2 regions of the Shewanella sp. SM69 genome follow, and region 1 is predicted to be linked to the other one. Evidence: riboswitches for the same ligand, from Rfam matches in the RefSeq annotation. Region 1 holds a riboswitch; the other holds the start of a gene.
The links. Region 1 has a riboswitch for cyclic di-GMP ahead of L5M37_RS07030 (glycosyl hydrolase family 18 protein). Riboswitches for the same ligand answer to the same signal wherever they lie in the genome.
Positions count from the first base shown of each region.

Region 2: it holds a riboswitch for cyclic di-GMP, as region 1 does, so the genes downstream of both, gbpA (N-acetylglucosamine-binding protein GbpA) here and L5M37_RS07030 (glycosyl hydrolase family 18 protein) in region 1, are expected to answer to the same signal.

Region 1 covers NZ_JAKKRV010000003.1:254,164-263,508, reverse strand. The annotation lists gene L5M37_RS07045 (short-chain fatty acid transporter) at 1-226, opposite strand, end outside; gene L5M37_RS07040 (FKBP-type peptidyl-prolyl cis-trans isomerase) at 461-931, shown strand; gene L5M37_RS07035 (IS4 family transposase) at 1,033-2,415, opposite strand; gene L5M37_RS07030 (glycosyl hydrolase family 18 protein) at 2,573-5,179, opposite strand; cyclic di-GMP riboswitch class I at 5,293-5,381, opposite strand; gene L5M37_RS07025 (ROK family protein) at 5,780-6,565, opposite strand; gene L5M37_RS07020 (aminopeptidase P family protein) at 7,270-9,057, shown strand; gene L5M37_RS07015 (HD-GYP domain-containing protein) at 9,231-9,345, opposite strand, start outside.
Region 2 covers NZ_JAKKRV010000006.1:132,964-142,308, reverse strand. The annotation lists gene gbpA (N-acetylglucosamine-binding protein GbpA) at 409-1,854, opposite strand; cyclic di-GMP riboswitch class I at 1,978-2,077, opposite strand; gene L5M37_RS10445 (TMEM165/GDT1 family protein) at 2,488-3,042, shown strand; gene norR (nitric oxide reductase transcriptional regulator NorR) at 3,093-4,700, opposite strand; gene norV (anaerobic nitric oxide reductase flavorubredoxin) at 4,927-6,456, shown strand; gene norW (NADH:flavorubredoxin reductase NorW) at 6,449-7,615, shown strand; gene katB (catalase KatB) at 7,731-9,206, opposite strand.

The DNA of each region.
Region 1 (9,345 bases):
TTGCCAACATAAATCCTGCCACCAGCACTAACAGCATCTGCATCGAAAAACTTAACAGCGTCCAAAAGCCATCGCCCCAATAATTGATGACTTCCAGCGGGGTTTTATGTTCGGCGACCACAGCAGCAATTAATACGACTAAGGTAAGTAAAAGCACGAAAATATAGGGATCGGGTAGATATCGGTCGACGAGTTTGACCAGAGGTTTTGCCGCTTTGTTTAACATAGACTTTCCTTGTTTATTATCTGAATTTTAGTTCTTATTTGTTTTTATTGAATTTTTATTGAGTCTTAAGCCAACAGATTAAGCGATCTCTAAAGCAGGATAAAGTCTTGAGGGAATTTTTAACGGTTTGAACTGGTAGCACCAGATATCCAGCTCAACGCACACGCGAGTGCCGATAGCATCTGATGCTAAAAAACTGATAATATGGCAAAAATTAACTAAGGTGCTCTTTATATGAAAATGTTACTTGCCGTTGTGGTGATTGCTGGGGTGATTTTTTACTTCTTTACCTCGATGAACGGCCAAAAAGCCGCCCAAGAAAATATCCGTTTAGGCAATGAGTTTTTAACACAAAACAAAACCAAAGAAGGTGTGATTACCACAGCTTCAGGTTTGCAATATCAAGTATTAACTCAGGGCGATGGCACAGTTCATCCTAAAGCCAGCGATACAGTGACAGTCCATTATCATGGCACTTTGATTGACGGTACTGTGTTTGACAGTTCGGTTGATCGCGGCGAACCCATCGCATTTCCGCTTAATCGGGTGATTAAAGGTTGGACTGAGGGCGTACAGCTTATGGTTGTTGGCGATAAAATGCGGTTTTTTATTCCCAGTGAACTCGCCTACGGTAACCGTAGCACGGGCAAGATTGGTGGTGGTTCTGTGTTAATTTTTGATGTGGAACTGCTTAAGATTGATTAAATCAGTCTTTAATGAGTCTGTCTTAACGCATTCGGTTGTATTCATAAAAAAACCTAACGCTTAATAAAGAAAAAAGCCCTGAATCCTCGCCTGTCTCTTGATCACATCTTTTGCTCAAGAGACAAGGCTAGCTGGTAACCTTCAAGGATGGTTTGCAGTTTAAACCATCCTTGCCATAACCTTTCCCAGCCTACAATTCCGCTTCGTTTGCTGTCATTCCAGCCCGCGAGTTTTCCTAATCTTAGATAAGCCCAATGCACACTGGGGACTTGTTCGGGCGGTTGGCTTTTTTCCGTCTTTAGCCATAACAACTTCCAGGCCAATGGGCTTAACAGGCTATCGCAAGGCCGTTTTTTCGCTTGTTCAGCTTGGCCTGCGTAACAACGCAGTTGCTGGATACGTGTGGCGATAAATGCCAGAATCACAATCATCCGCTCCAGATTATCTTTGCTTTGCAGCCGTAAGTCTTCCACCTGCGTACCGCCCGTTTTCCAGGATTTATGGAAGTCTTCAATCAGCCAGCGGCGCTCGTAGTAATCAAGAATTTGTTGCGCTTGCTCTGCTGTTGTGACTACCTCAGTCGTCAGCAGGTGCCAACAGAGGCCATCTGCGCTGTCTTTCTCCTGACAACCCACATAAAACAGCGGCACAGACTGGCCCGTTTTATTCGCCGGAACCTTCACGGTAATGGGCGCAAAGCGGATATCACAGTGCGCAACTCTGGCTTTGCGACCGCCTTTTTGTTGCACCTGTACCATCCGCTCACCGGCACTTTGCAGCGTCTCACTAAACGCATAGAGTTTGTGCTGGTCTTCTTCAATACAGCGGCTTTGCATCGAGCGCACAATAAACCGTTGTTGTGTGTCGGTTTTAAAGCGCAGGTATTCGATGATATCGGCTTCACGGTCACAAACCGAAATCACCTTCTGCATCTGTGGTCCCAAGCGAGTCGCCATCGCTGCTGAAGCCCGTTGCCATTTGTAACTTTCTTTCTGTTCATAATCACGTTTGGCACGTTGTTTTTTCTGGCCATAGGCTTCGCGGTCGCGTGCCCAGCGATGCTGCTCAATCAGTCCAACGACCTGCTGCGCCTTGGGTGCAAACAATAAAACCGTGTGCGCTTCCAGCCCGCTGGAATGTTTGTGGGACGTGGTATGTCCAAGTTCTTCCACGACACTTGGGTGGGTGAACTCCAACGACGTGGTGTCTTCCAGCGCCAGTAGGCAGTCAAATGGTTCGCAGGCTTGCACTGTGGCAGCAAAACCTGCCTCAGCAATCGCTGCCGGACTGATATGCTCGTTACGGACAAAGCGATAAGCGGCTTCAATGTCTGCACTGGATGAAAGAGATTGCACGATAGATTGTCCTGTATGAGCTGCAAGTTGAGCCGCCAACTGTACAAGCCGTTTGGTCCTTCGTACATCCCCTAATTTTGCGCGCTGAAAAATGCTCTGTGCCCAGAGTGATGGTTCACTTAAAAACATGGCATGTGGTATCTGAAACAAAAGGTCAGGATCAGATCAGGTTAATTAAAAATGGTTCAAAAAAATCCCCCGGGGCAAACCGAGGGATTTGTGTAGAAGAGACAGGAATCCTCGCAGGGCTTTATTTTTTAACCAATAATATCAAAATTTTGGATAATTACTGGCAGGTTGCCGCGCCAATATCAACCCATACTGCTGCAACACCCGGTACATCACCTTTAGTCCAGTAACTCGCCTTCCAAACACGACCGTTATAGCGAGTAGTTTGACCGCCGTTATACACCACACCCGCATCCCAACCGAGATCAACTTGGCTGAGTAGCAGCCATTGGTCTGCGGTGCGAGATGGCGTATTGCCCTGAGTCCAATACTTTGCTTTCCATACCAACTGACTATGACTCACAGTATTACCCGTGTTGTATACCACACTGGTTTGCCAAGCAGGATAGTTACCGGCATTGGGATCGGTTGCATCGCATCCACCGCCGACCACTTTTGGCGTCACGGTCAGATTAGTCGATGCGCTCGCATCTAAGGCACCATCGGAAACCAGCACACTCAAACCATAGCGGGTCGCTTCGGTAACATTGGGGCCAGTAACCACTAACGTGGCACTATTTTGTCCGATTGCCGACACACCTGCGGGCACAGTCCAAGCGTAGGTTAAGGCATCACCATCTGCATCGGAGGCACTCGCTACTATACTGACGGTTTTACCCGCTTCAACTGTCGCAGTGGCTGCCACACTCACCACAGGTGCTTGGTTCGGAGTATCAGCCTTGTTAGTCACTGTCACTGAATCTGTGGCTGATAGCCCTTCTGGATCAGTCACTTTGAGACTAAAACTATAGGCAACATCAGTTTGCGTTGCAGCCAATTGAATCGCCGCATTCGCCATATCCGCATTCGCGATGGCAACACTTGGCCCAGAGACTTGAGTCCAGAGATAGCTTAAAGCAGCGTTTTCAGGATCGCGCGAACCGCTACCATTGAGCGTCACATCGGCGGGACCGGTGACATTCACATCCGCGTCCGCATTGGCAATGGGCGCTTTATTCACTGGCGGAGTGGTGCCTTCACCATGACCTAAACCTTCGTGCATGGCATTCAGAATGTCACCATTATCGGCATCAAGTTCCCACGCAAAAAGCCCACCAAGTTGATTAGAAAGCACATATTGCCCCTTGGCTTTAACTGAACGAGCATCATCGAAAGTGATTAAATCGCCAGTAGATGCCTTGAACAAAGATGGCGCCTCAGCTGTTTCGTCGTAACTGTAAGTCCAACCACTTCCCATGTAATCGTTCGCTATCTGACGATAATCCACCACACCAGCTTCCCAAGTACCTTTTACTTTGCCCGTTGCCGTCCCCGTGAAAGGATTATTACCACTGTAGCCATTGACACCTGTCCAACCGCGGCCATACATAGCGGCACCGACCACAATTTTCCCTGGGGTCACACCTTGGCCTAACAGCGCATTAACGCCATTAGCTGTGGTGTAACGGGTATTGGGATCCCAACTCGCTTCATACAGATTGGTTTGATGGCCGAGTTCAGTATTAGTCCAACCACCATTAAAGTCGTAACTCATCAAGAAGATGTAATCCATGTACTGCTGAGCAGCCTGATAATCGACTTTTTGAATTTTATCGTCACCAGCGCTAATAGCTGAGGTCAGCTCATAGGTACGACCCGTTTCGGCGCTTAGTTCATCAAGCATAGCCCGCAGTTCACGCATCAGAGTCACATAGGTTTCACCGTCATTGGCATTACCTAAATTTGGGTTAGCGCCATTTCCCCCTGGAAATTCCCAGTCGATATCCACGCCATCGAAGAATTTCCATGTCTGTAGAAACTCTTTCACCGAAGCGACAAAGATATCGCGCTTGGTTTTATCACCGAAGAAAAAGAAGGGATCCGAGAGGGTCCAACCACCGACCGAAGGTAAAATCTTCAAATCTGGATGTGCTTGCTTAAGTGCCATCAATTGACCGAAGTTACCTTTGTAAGGATCTGAATGCTCACTCACTCCCGCCTGCGGTATTTGAATCGCTGCCCAAGGATCGTGAATCGCAACTTTAAAATCACCACGACCACTACAGGCACGTTGCAACGCTTCGAAACTGCCTTCGATTTCTTTCAAGCTATCATTGATGCCATTACCACCACAAATTGGGGTAAAGCCATATAAAATATGGGTTAAGTTTTGCGCAGGTATCTTATCGACCGGAAATTTACGGCCGTATACGCCCCATTCGACAAAGTAACCTCCCACCACTTTGCCTGATTTATTCGCATAGGGACGGTTGTTTTCTTTTAGGGGAGCATTGAGTGGTACTAAATGGCTGCCGTCGGTATCAGCCACGAGGATTTGTTTAGCATCACTCGCTGTACAACCATCGCTGTTACACAGTTGTACTTGCATCTGATAACGGCCGCCCTTGTTCACCTTAAAGTTAGCGGTTCCAGACGCGCCAGATGGGCCTTCCCAAACCACATTGCCGTTGAGCAACACTTGGGCTTTATTGCCCACATCGCCACTCCAAAGGTTCCAACTGACGGAGACATCGGCGGCATCTTTCACCGTAACTAATTGATTGTAAGCGGTAGCCGCTTGATTCACTTCAATAATAGCGAACTTAGTTTCGCCCCAACCTAAAGTCGGTTTACCGGGCGCCGCTGCAAAAACGCTGGCACTGATGGTAGATGCCAGCGCTGATGCCACTAGCAAGGCTGATGTTGAAATTTGAGTCTTGAACATGAGATATCCCTATTGAATTTTTATATGAATCAATAAGGCAAACAAAGCGTAGACAGGAAACAGCACTCTCTTAAAACCATGCAAAACGACTGACAACTGCACGAAGAAAAACCTGTGGTATCCCCGCTATCATAGGTACAGACGAACCCTTAGACCGGAGGCTTTGCGTCCCAGTTTTTCAACTGGTTTGCCTTTTACACACAATGACAACGTTGTCATTGCAAATATCAGCATAAGCGTAAGCGCAATAAAATTGCAACAAAATATTATCAACTGTGTTATTGGCTAAAATCGTAAATAGAACTAGGCATCTGATAAGAAAGGAATTATGCAAATTAAACTATCGCTAATATTTACTTTGGGTAATGAGGATCATCTGAATACTTTAAGAATAAAAAAACAGGACTCGATATGCCAAAGGCATCATAAGTCCTGCTTTATATTTCACAATTTACGTCGCTTATGCAGCTAAAACTCAATCACTAAACATTCATGGCGCAAACCATTGTCGAACAACATGATGATCCTTATGCGCAGGGCATTTATGATCCTTATGCGCAGGGCATTTATGATCCTTATGCACGGGGTTATTTATGATCCTTATGCACGAGGATAGTCCCTTGCGAGCATCACTGATAAACCGCGGCAAACCAAGGTTTCCATATCATCGACACGATTGATTTTCATCTCAGCTAAGGGCGCGCTCAATGCCATTTGCTTTAAGCTTTCGAGGCAGCCTTTGTAGTAAGGAGCGCTATTCATCATACCGCCAGCAAGCCAAATTCGATTAGGATTAAATAAATTAACCGCCCACGCTAATCCCATGCCGAGATAACTGCCCGCGCGATATAAATCATCCTGAGTGGAGATTTTGCGGCTGCGCACTGAATCGCCACTGGCCAGTTGCTCTAAACTAAACTCGCCAGATTCTGTCATCACGCGACAAGGCCCCAACTCCCCCGCCACGCCCGTCGCTCCCGTAAAGACTTGTCCATTAAAGGCAATAGACATACCGATCCCAGTGCCGCACATGACCAATAACTCACAGGCATATTTCGCATCACAAGTCGCTTGCATACCCGCATCGATATCGTTGCAGATAAACTTAAGCTCACCCTGGGTTTTGACTGTATCGAAGCTCAATCCATTGAGTCCAGGTAAAGATTTACAAGAAACCAAACGATTATTTTGTACCAGTCCAGGTACGGCAATCGCTAGTTGGTAATGCTGTAAATCATAATCACGTTCAAACGCCGCGATTTGATTATTTAACTCTTCAATTTTAAAACCTTCACCTGTGGGGATTTTATATTGTTCTGTATGTCCCGCGAGATGAAGTTCGAACAGGGCTTTGGTACCGCCCACATCTATTGTTAGTATTTGCATCGCTTACTCCACTGATACATGTGCCCCACTCTGACCCCGAGTAGAGATGGCAAATGTTAGCATAGGGTCCAAATGTTAGCGATTGAATAAAACTTAAGTTGCTAATTTTTAAGGAACAAGTCCTAATTAAAACATGATCAACCTTTTATTTAATTCACTTTTCATGCTCAAAATCACATAAATAAATTAACAATAAACTCCATAACCTCAAGCGTCTTACCTGCACAAATTCACGATTGTATACAAAATCCTTTATTCGCTACCCTTGCATCTAGCGCGCTAGACTTGCGATAATCCGAGCCGGTTAAAACTCAAATCAACATATACCCAAGCTACCTGAAGATACGAGTTTCAGAGCGCCTAGGGTGCTTCAATTCAAGGCGTATCAATGACAGAATGTCGGCTACCTTTTGAATTGATGCAACACGGAAGTGAAGTGCCCTAGACGCTCCGTCCCGGCGTTTTTTAACGCACTTTATACTGCGTTGGTTATTTTTAACTTAGCCCACTAGGTCTGCAAATAACCGCAATCGCCATGGATGGCGTGAATGCCATTAATGCAGGAGCAATTAATGGCCTTGCCTAAAGTGCGTTAAATTACCGCTGAATCCTGCATCTTCAGGTTGTTTGGGTATAAACCATTCATCCTTAGGCGATCTTCGCCTACCGACTCGCATAGCATGCCAGTCTCAATTGGAGCCCTTATGTCACAATCAATCGCTAACCGTCTCGGTGCTATTCGTAACGAATTAACATCTGCTAATCTCGATGCTTTTATTATTCCCCGTGCCGACGAATATCTGGGCGAATATGTGCCAGCACATAACGAACGTTTGTACTGGGCAACCAACTTTACCGGTTCGGCGGGTATGGCTATCGTATTGAAAGATAAAGCCGCAATATTTACCGATGGCCGCTATACGGTTCAAGTTCGTTTGCAAGTCGATGCCACACTTTTCAGTTATGAAAGCCTAACCGATACACCACAAATTGAGTGGTTATGTGACACGCTACCAGCAGGATCTCGCGTTGGCTTCGATGCGCGCTTACACACCTTAGCTTGGTATGAAAATGCCAAAGTAACCTTAAATAAATCCCAAATCGAATTAGTTGCAGTTGAACAAAACCCCATCGATTTGCATTGGCAGAATCGCCCAGCACAGTCGAACGCGCCTATCACTTTGTTTAGCAACGAGAGTGCTGGTAAAACCAGCCTGCAAAAACGCATTGAAATTGGTGCATTAGTAAAAAAAGCCGGTGGTGATGTTGCCTTAATCGCCGCCTTAGATTCTTTCTGCTGGCTACTCAACATTCGCGGCAATGATGTACCGCGCCTGCCCGTTGTACTCGGCTGTGCCCTGCTCCACGCCAATGGTGATATGCAGCTTTTCACCGATTTAAGCAAACTCCCAGAGGGCATTGAGGAGCATGTTGGCGCTGGCGTAAGCTTTAAGGGCGAGGCATCTCTTGCCGATACACTCGCCAGCATGCAGGATGTAAAACTACTGGCCGATCCGAATTCTGCAAACGCTTGGGCACAAAACATTGCCCGTGAGGCAGGAGCAAAATTGATAGCTGGAATCGATCCTGTCGCTTTACCTAAAGCGCAGAAAAACGCCGCAGAACTGGCCGGCATGCGTGCCTGCCATATCCGCGATGGCGTCGCCGTGAGTCGATTCCTTGCATGGCTCGATGCCGAAGTGGCAGCCAATCGTATGCACGATGAAGGCACCCTTGCGGATAAATTGGAAAGCTTTCGCCTAGAAGATGAGCGTTACCGCGAGCCAAGTTTCGACACGATTTCAGCTGCCGGTCCTAATGCCGCTATGTGCCATTACAATCACAACAATGGCACACCAGCCATGATGACAATGGACAGCATCTACTTAGTGGATTCTGGCGCTCAGTATATTGACGGCACGACAGATGTGACCCGTACCATTGCGATAGGTGAAGTGACCGATGAGCATAAAAAAATGGTCACGCTGGTGCTAAAAGGTCATATTGCCCTCGACCAAGCACGATTCCCGAAAGGCACCTCAGGCCAGCAGCTCGACGCTTTCGCCCGCCAATATTTATGGCAACATGGCTTTGATTACGACCACGGCACAGGCCATGGTGTGGGCCACTTTTTAAGTGTGCACGAAGGTCCACAGCGCATAGGTAAAAATGTCAACGGTATCGCATTGATGCCCGGCATGGTGCTTTCCAATGAGCCGGGTTACTACCGCGCTGAGAGTTTTGGCATTCGCTTAGAAAACCTCGTCGTAGTGCAACACTGTGAAGCACTTAAAGGGGCTGAGCGTGAAATGTATGAATTCGATGCGTTGACTATGATCCCTATGGATGCGCGCCTTATTGATAAGAGCCTGTTAACGCAAGCGGAAATAGACTGGTTTAATGCTTATCATCAGCAAGTATTCAATACACTTTCTCCGTTGATGTCAGGGGATGAATTGGCTTGGTTAACTCAAGTGACTAAAGCAATTTAGCACTCCGCTGATAAGTAGCGATTTAAGTCGTTATTTTAGTCACTTACGCGCTATAAAATAGAACGCCCAAGGCAATTAGCATTGGGCGTTTTTTTAGCGCTATCAGTGTGTTTTAAAACCCACGCCTTATTTCAAAACCATGATTTCAAAACACGATTTAAAAACATGAGTCGCTAAACCATAGTAGGTTGTGCCATCGGCTGATAAGCATCATCCAGCGATGCTTTAGACAACACTTCAAAGTCCTGATGAATTTCAATAAAACAATCGACTAATTCAGGGTCGAAA
Region 2 (9,345 bases), on a different contig from region 1:
ATAGCTTTTGAATGTTTCAACCCAGTAGCCATTGAGGCTAACTAAATCGATTATTGAAAAATGGCATGACTTTCAATTGTGATAGCCCAAATTAATGTACCGATATAAGCATCGATTAAATAGATAGTTTGGGACATTAACAGAGCCAAACCCAGTGGGCAAGCCAGTTGTGAACAAAGAAGGGTAGCAAACGGTACGGTAACAACTTAATAGCGCTGTGATAAACGAAAATAAACAAGCCAACAAAATCGCTACCTTTGTTGAGAATACCTGTAATCTTGTATTAGGCTCGAATCAAAATAAAGCCGGTCTTTTTCCATCCGATGCAGACAAAAAGGGCTTAAACACAGCAAATATGTTTAAGCCCAATCACACCTTTTTGAAGCTAGGTTAGCTCAAAAAGTTAATTTACAGCTCAGTCCACGCCATAGCCCAAGAAGCGCCAACACCTGGCTCAAATCCTGTGGCAGAAGCCGACCACTGCACGCAATAGCCGCTATAAGGGAATGGCTTACATTGATACACTTTGCCATTTTTAGGCTGTAACACTGTAGTACCTGCAACGTAACCTTTCACGCCTGCTGGGAATACAAAATCAGCTTCTGGTGCAGGAGCTTGATCCTTTAAGAAGAGATCAAAGTTCTGCTGAATAACATCACCTTGTTTAGGCTCAGCTTTTACCTGCAAATGATAATGCCCAGCTTTAGGCTCAACGACGTCTAACACTAAGCTAGCACTGGTATCGTTAACAGTTTGGCTCACAAAACCTGCCGCGGTGCCATCATGGCTAAACAAATACGCTGACACTAGCATCTCGGCGTTACTGGTCACATCAAAGCTGACCTTCGCCGCACCATCGATAATTTGATAATCGTCGGCAAGTAAAGTGACTTCTAAGCTGTTGCCCGGAGCAGGAGCTAAATCAAATCCTACTTCGACACGCTCAATACCTGAGTTGTTCGCTGTAAAAATGTCGTTTTTGCCATACACAGGCTCAATCACACCCGATGCATTTTTTTGTCCCGCTTTTAACTGGGACTGCTGAGCATTAATCGCACTTGCTAATAGGAAAGGCCAATTTTGTTTATCACCTTGAGTCGCATCGCTAATGGTAATGACTGTTTGCTTAGCCGTTTGCTCACCATTGACGTCAAACACCCGGGTCATCACTTTATCGCCTGCTTTTAGATTGAGTGACGGATTGATATCCCCCACATCTTGCCATTCACTCGGCACAACAGGACCCGAGCCCAAGTTCACATCGATAGCATTGTAGAAACTATTCGTCGTATCTCCCACTTCCCACACGGCCAAGATCACTTGATAACCACTGCGACCTTCTGGCACGTAGCAGTCATGGGTCACTAACTTAGGCGGCTGTTCCATACCACCATCAACTACGCAAAAGGGTGCTAAGTCAAAGCTCGCTCGGCTCAAAGCTTGGTTTGGGTTCCAATCTTGGCGAGTTAAATAGTAACGCCAATTACGGGTGACATGGTTTGCTGTGAACTGCCAACTGAACTTATTCCAGCCCGCTTTAATATCCGTCTTTGCCCAACGGCTCGGACTTTGTTCATCCAAAGGTGAAAAAGCACCATTGCCAGCACTCGCCAGTTTGCCATCAGCAGGACCTGATTCAGGAAAACCCGATGGCCCCTCAACACTTTGCGGCTCCCATTGCACCGCGCCACAATTGGCATTTTTACCTGTTTTACAGGCATATGAACGCGATTCAGGTGCCACAACATAACCGTGCGCCTGCGCAGAGATACTCACAAACGCATTCGTCGCCATTACTGCCGCGGCCAATAAACTCAATTTAGAAATAGGGGAAAAAACAGTAGGATTTGCCACTTTAATGCACTCCATTGATTGCCTATCATCCTAAACATAATGATAGGCTTAGATATAAAAGTGGTATTTGGGCAAACAACAGCATTAAACAGCAGTCGTTTATCTTTCACAGAAATCGAATTCTGCGGCAACTCCGCTATCTTAGTTCACTAAAAAATCCATTTACAACCTTAGACCGGAAGCTTTGCGTCCTAACTTTTCAATTAGTTTGCCAAATACAGTCGTTATCATTGAGTCACTACGAGTTAACAGTATGTAACCAAGTAGAAATGACTTGGCTAAATTAGCAACAAAAGACAACGTTGTCAAAAAATAATTCATTTATATTCATTAAGTTACAGAATGTGGATCGGTATTTTTCTGACACCCGTCAAACATTTATCAGCACCTACTGTTATAAACTCGTGCTTGAAACTAAATCTTACCTAGGTATAATGCCCACCTCGCTTCGGGGGAGTAGCTAACTGGATTTCGAGCCATCGTCATCTAGGGTGAACATCAACATACTTGGCAACATGCCATGGTGTTCACAGCAAATCATAGATTTGCCCAGCAAGACCTGAGCACAATGACCGCACCTAGGGGTGGACGGTTTATTGTGCTTATGTCATAACCACCCCTAAAGGATCACACTTGGAAGCCCTACTTGCCTCAACCTTTACGGTTGCTATCGCCGAAATTGGTGATAAAACTCAATTACTTGCACTAATCCTCGCCGCAAGATTTAAAAATAAAACCGCCATTATTTTAGGTATTTTGCTGTCGACATTATTTAACCATTTTGCCGCAGCTTGGATTGGCCAATGGGCGATTAACTGGGTAAGCCCAGATCTGGCACGTTATTTAGTGGCTGCGTCATTCTTTGCGATCGCTCTTTGGGTGTTAATCCCCGATAAAGTCGATGCAGAAGAGAGCCGTTTCTATAAAATGGGCCCCTTTCTCGCCACCTTTATCCTGTTTTTTATCGCCGAAATGGGGGATAAAACGCAAATCGCAACTGTGGTATTAGCTGCAAAATACGATTCATTAACTATGGTGGTTGCTGGCACAACCTTAGGCATGCTGCTTGCTAACGTACCCGTAGTGATCGCAGGCCACTTCAGCGCCGAAAAATTGCCTATGTTGTGGATACACCGTGGCTGCGCCGTATTGTTCGCACTCTTAGGCGTAGCAACACTGTTCTTCTAAGAATCGAGGTAGGGGTTTTGCTGCAGAATAAAATTTCTTCACGCAATATTTTATTCTTTTAAACCTAACCGTTTTGCAAGTCGGTGCAAATTACCTGTATCGATTTGCAATATTCTTGCACACGCAGCCCAATTTTGTTGATTCGCGGCTAAAACTTGGCGAATAAGTTGACGCTGATATCTCTCAGTCGCAGCCTTAAGCCCCAGCATAACACTGGAATTATCTTGCGATTGTCCCTCACGACAGGCCGACTCAGACCTAAATGCTAATTCACTGGCTGGCGTTGCAGCATCTGATGGCCTATCTTCGTCGACTGTTCTGTGTGCTTGATTCATCAAAGAATCGAGCTGAAAATGTTTATTACTTAAGCTGATGTAAGTCGTTTTTAGCTCGGCTTTCGCCAACACCGCAGCCCTGTGTATCGCATGCTCTAGCTCACGCACATTACCCGGCCATGTGTATTGCTCTAATAACTGCTGCGCTGCGGGTGTGATATTGATATGGGTGAGTCCTAACTTCGCTTTACAACGTTCAAGAAAAAAACCTGTCAGCATGACAATATCTTGCCCACGCTCTCTTAATGGTGCTACGTGGATAGGAAATACGCTCAACCTATGGTAAAGGTCGAAACGAAAACGCCCTTCCGTTGCCTCTTGGTGCAAAATTCGATTAGTGGCGGCAATAATCCGAGTATTCACTTTTAGGCTCTTATCACTGCCAACTCGCTGTAATTCACCGTATTGTAAAACCCTCAATAACTTAGCTTGCAGCCCCAAGGGAAGCTCCCCGATTTCATCTAAAAACAAGGTCCCCTTGTCAGCGAGTTCAAACTTGCCTTGCCTATGACTGATTGCCCCCGTAAATGCCCCTTTTACATGCCCAAATAACTCGCTTTCGGCGACGGACTCCGGCAGTGCAGCGCAGTTCAAATAGATAAGTGATTTATCGGCTCTGGTCGATTGATTATGTATCGCCGCGGCCACTAACTCCTTACCCACGCCAGTTTCGCCAGTAATTAATACCGATAAGTCAGTGCCTGCCACGGCACTTATCTGCTGCTTTAGCGATTGGATCTGTGTGGATTGCCCTATGATCTCCTGCTGACTAGCAGGACGATTGAGCACCTCAGTTCCATTGGAAACTTCAACAACTTGGGATTCTAGCTGTTGCATCAATAACGCAGTATTAAGACTGGCTGCGGCCAGTGCACTGATCACACGCAACTCGCTATCACTAAAACCATCAAACTGATGAGGGTTGAAACCATCAATGGTGAGCGCCCCAATTAAGCGATCGTTCGCGATTAGTGGTAAACCAATGCACGCATGTACATGTAAGTTCGCACTATGATGTGGAATTAAACCATCATACGGATCGGGAAGTTCACTGTCGGCCGGGAAACGAACCACATCGCCAGCACGGGCGATAGCCTCTAATCTCGGATGTTCACTAATTTGAAAGCGCCGCCCTAACACTTCGGCAAAGAGCCCATCTATCGCCAAGGGGACAAATTGCTGCTCCCGAAATGCCAATAATGCCGCAGCATCACAATTGACACGCCGCCTGACCACTGCCAACAAACGCTCAAATCTGTCTTGCGTCGACACGCCGACAGTTAAATCTAAGGCTAACTGAGTTAAATCAGCATGGGCACTCATAGCACATCCACAGTCAAATAAAGTCATATTGACAACAGTGTAATGTCAATTTGACCAATATCAAATTGTCATTATGACACCAGCAAGTAATTTCAAATGTTGAAATACGTTAATACCAATAAAAATCAACACCTTATAATTTTGGCATAGTGAGTGCAATAAGAGATTTAACTAAATAAGCAAGATTTACGTAGCGCATTCATTATTAATTATCACAGGTGTATTTATGACTATTCATGTAAAAAACAATATCCACTGGGTGGGCCAACGCGATTGGGAAGTGCAAGATTTTCATGGTACTGAGTACAAGATAACTAAAGGCACAAGCTACAATAGCTACCTTATCCGTGAAGAAAAAACCGTGTTAATTGATACAGTTGATCATCGGTTTAGCCAGCAATTCTTACAAAATCTTGAAGCTGAAATTAATTTAACCGACATAGACTATATTGTGATGAACCATGCAGAGGAAGACCACTCAGGCGCCCTGACTGCATTAATGGCCAAAATTCCTAACACTCCAATTTACTGCAGTGAAAATGCGGTCGACTCCATTGTAGGACATCACCACCACCCAGAATGGAATTTCATTACCGTAAAGACAGGTGATAGTTTAGCAATAGGCAATGGTAAGCAACTGATATTTATCGAAGCACCTATGTTGCATTGGCCAGATAGCATGATGACATACCTCACCGAAGATGCGGTTTTATTCAGTAACGATGCCTTTGGCCAACACTATTGCGACGAACATTTATTCAATAATGAGGTTGATCAAAATGAATTAATGGAGCAATGCCTACGGTACTACTCAAACATTTTAACGCCCTTTAGCAGCCTAGTGACGGCTAAAATTCACGAAGTATTAAGCTTTAATTTACCTGTAGATATGATCGCAACTTCACACGGCATTGTGTGGCGTGATAATCCTGCCCAAATTATTCACCAATATTTAGCTTGGGCCGACGCTTATCAAGAAGACCGCATCACGATTTTCTACGACTCTATGTCCAATAATACTCGCATGATGGCCGACGGTATTGCTCAAGGTATTCATGATGTTGACCCCAATGTAGCAGTAAAAGTGTATAACGTCGCACGTCATGATAAAAACGAAATCCTTGCACAGGCATTTAGGTCAAAAGGTATTTTAGTCGGCTCATCCACCATGAATAATGTGATGATGCCTAAAATTGCCGCCATGCTTGAAGAAATTACGGGCCTGCGTTTTCGCAATAAAAAGGCGGCAGCTTTTGGTAGTTATGGCTGGAATGGCGGCGCAGTCGATAGAATTCACACTCGTTTGATGGATGCTGGTTTTGAAACCTCGGCGGGATTAAAAGTCAAATGGCGTCCCGATCGAGATGCGATGCAAGAATGCCGTCAGCACGGCCAGCGAATCGCGCGAGAATGGGCATTGCGGCCCCTCGATAGCGCTAATAGTCGCTCTATCATTAATCAAGTCATGTCAAAACCAAGCCAAGCCACCACGGCCAGTCAAACAGATGAAAATACTGCTACTAATAACGTCCCTGTGACGGCACCGATTGCAACAAAAGCGTGCGAATTAAATGATACACAATCAATGATTTGCACCGTTTGCCAATGGGTTTACGACCCTGAAAAAGGAGAACCTAATCAAGATGTCATTGCTGGCACACCTTGGACTCAAGTGGCCGAAGACTTCCTCTGTCCCGAATGTGGCCTAGGTAAAAGCGTTTTCGCTGTCATAAAAAATGAGGTGACTAATGCCTAAGCCAATCGTCATTATCGGCAGTGGATTCGCGGCATATCAGCTAGTCAAAACAATGCGACGTTTAAACCGCGAACAACCGATTACAGTTATCACAGCCGACTCTGGTGACGAATACCATAAACCAGATTTAAGCCATGTGTTTAGCCTTAAAAAAATGGCGTCAGACCTCATAAAATTGACCGCGACTGAATTTGCACATGAACAACAAATTGACGTGATAAATCACTGTGAAGTCATAAAAATAGATAAAGTTCGTCAGGTAGTCTGTTGCCATCAAGGACGCGAAATTGCGTACGAAAAATTAGTGCTTGCCACAGGTGCACGGCCCTTTATTCCACCTATAGAGGGGGATGGCGTCGATATCATCCACACAGTTAACAGCTTAATGGAGTATCAGGCCTGCGAAGCAGACATCCATGGCGCGAGGAGAGTACTAGTTATCGGTGCGGGTTTGGTCGGAGTTGAACTGGCAATGGACTTAGCAACTGCGGGTAAGCAAGTGTTTTTGGTCGATCCACAAGCGAGCTTAATGCCGAATATGCTACCCGAAATGTTAAGCCACAAACTGACCGCTGTACTAACGCAGCATAACGTCACAGTGCAATTGCAAACCCGAGTCAGCCAACTGCAACACCAAGATGGCAGTATCTCTGTGTGCCTAGATAATGACCAGCGGTTTATTTGTGATGCGGTTATCTGTGCAGCCGGACTGATCCCTAACAGTCAACTTGCCCAGCATGCGGGGCTAGAGGTCAATAAAGGTATCGTCGTTAACGAATGCTTACAAACCAACGATGCCCATATTTATGCGCTAGGTGATTGCGCCCAAATCAACGGCCAAAATAGGGCCTATTTGCAACCTGCGTTACTGAGCGCCAATGCACTGGCGAACACATTACTGAACCAACCGACAGCAGTGAATTTTCCCGCCATGCTCATTAAAGTGAAAACGCCACTGTTACCTATACAGCTCAGCGGTATAACAGTGAATGGCGTCCATCGCTGGCAAGTCGATATTGATGCTCAAGGAAGCTGTATTAAAGCATTCGACGTGGATGAAACATTTATAGGATTTATCGTAACCGAGGATAAAATGCAGCAAGCATTTGGATTGTTAAAGCAGCTAAATAGCCCTAACGCAGCGCTCATCGCAGCCTAAGAGCACATTAACGAGAATGTTAATATTGTTGTCGCTGATAATAAAAACTGAGTAGAGGCTTTCTACTCAGTTTTATCGTTTCTACTATTATTCAAACATTCGCAACAGCAATAGTTTAAAGACCTAATGCCAGTTTAATACGTTGTCCGTAATCCGCATCGGCTTGAGTAAAATGCGCCACCATACGTTGCTGCACATCTAAACTCGCTTGACTTAATGAACCCGAAATTGTTGCCACTAGGCGCGCTTTCTCAGCTTCAGAGAAGATGCGATACAAATTACCCGCTTGGGTATAATCGTCTTGGTTATAACGACTGTAACGCGCCGCTTCACCTTCTAAACGCAATGGTGGTTCGCTAAAGTTTACTAGCTCAACCAAGGCATCAGCAGTGCTGTTCGGGCCATAGTTTGCCAAAGCGTCGCCACCAGTTTGACTGCCATGATAAGGACATTGTGTGCCCGCCATCGCACCTGCACGTTGATGGTGATTTGCCTTAGCGGCATGCGGGCAGTTTACTGGCAATTGGTTGTAGTTAGCACCAATGCGGTAACGCTGCGCATCGGCGTAGGCAAATAAACGCGCTTGTAACATCTTGTCTGGTGAAGCCCCGACGCCTGGGACCAAATTACTAGGTGCCAATGCCACTTGCTCAACTTCAGCAAAGTAGTTTTGTGGCAGACGATTTAGTTCTAATACACCAATCTCAAGTAATGGATAGTCGCTATGCGGCCAAACCTTAGTTAAATCAAATGGATTGATATGGTAAGTATTGGCATCCGCCTCAGGCATAATCTGCACATTAACCGTCCAACGCGGGAAGTTACCATCAGTAATAGCAACCACCATATCGCGCTGTGATGAATCGGGATCAATCCCTTTTAATTTATCAGCCTGTTCATTGGTTAAGTTGACCACGCCTTGCTGCGATTTAAAGTGGAACTTCACCCAGAAACGCTCGCCCTTGGCATTCCACAGCGAGAAAGTGTGTGAACCATAACCGTGCATTTGACGGTAGTTTGCCGGAATACCACGATCCGACATCAAAATGGTTACTTGATGCATAGCTTCAGGATTCAATGACCAAAAGTCCCACATAGCCTGCGGATCTTTTAAATTGGTCTGAGGATTACGCTTTTGCGTATGAATAAAGTCTGGAAACTTAATCCCATCTCGCAAGAAAAAGGTCGGCGTATTATTACCCACGATATCGTGATTACCACGGGCAGTATAAAAACGTAAACCAAAGCCACGTGGATCGCGCTCTGCGTCGGCAGAACCCATTTCTCCACCTACGGTTGAGAAACGAATAAAGGTTTCGGTTTGCTTACCAACACCATTGAAATGGTCAGCAATGGTGTAATCGCTTAAATCTTTAGTCAGCGTAAATGTGCCGTAAACTCCTGTACCTTTGGCATGCACGATACGTTCAGGAATACGCTCACGGTTGAAATGGGCTAACTTTTCAATTAAATGCCAATCTTGTAATAGCAAAGGACCACGTTCACCCGCCGATAGTGAGTTTTGATCATCGGCCACTGGGGCGCCGTTTTGGCTCGTTAAGTACTGACTTGTTTGATGTTGTTGACTCATGCCCTGCTCCTTAGTCTTGATTGCTGGTTAACCAGGTTTCAATTAAATCGTAAATGGTGGCCATGGTTTATCTCCTTGGCTGCGACGTGTTGTCGATGGAGCAAGAATAGAGAATTACCACTTGAGAATAAAACGATTA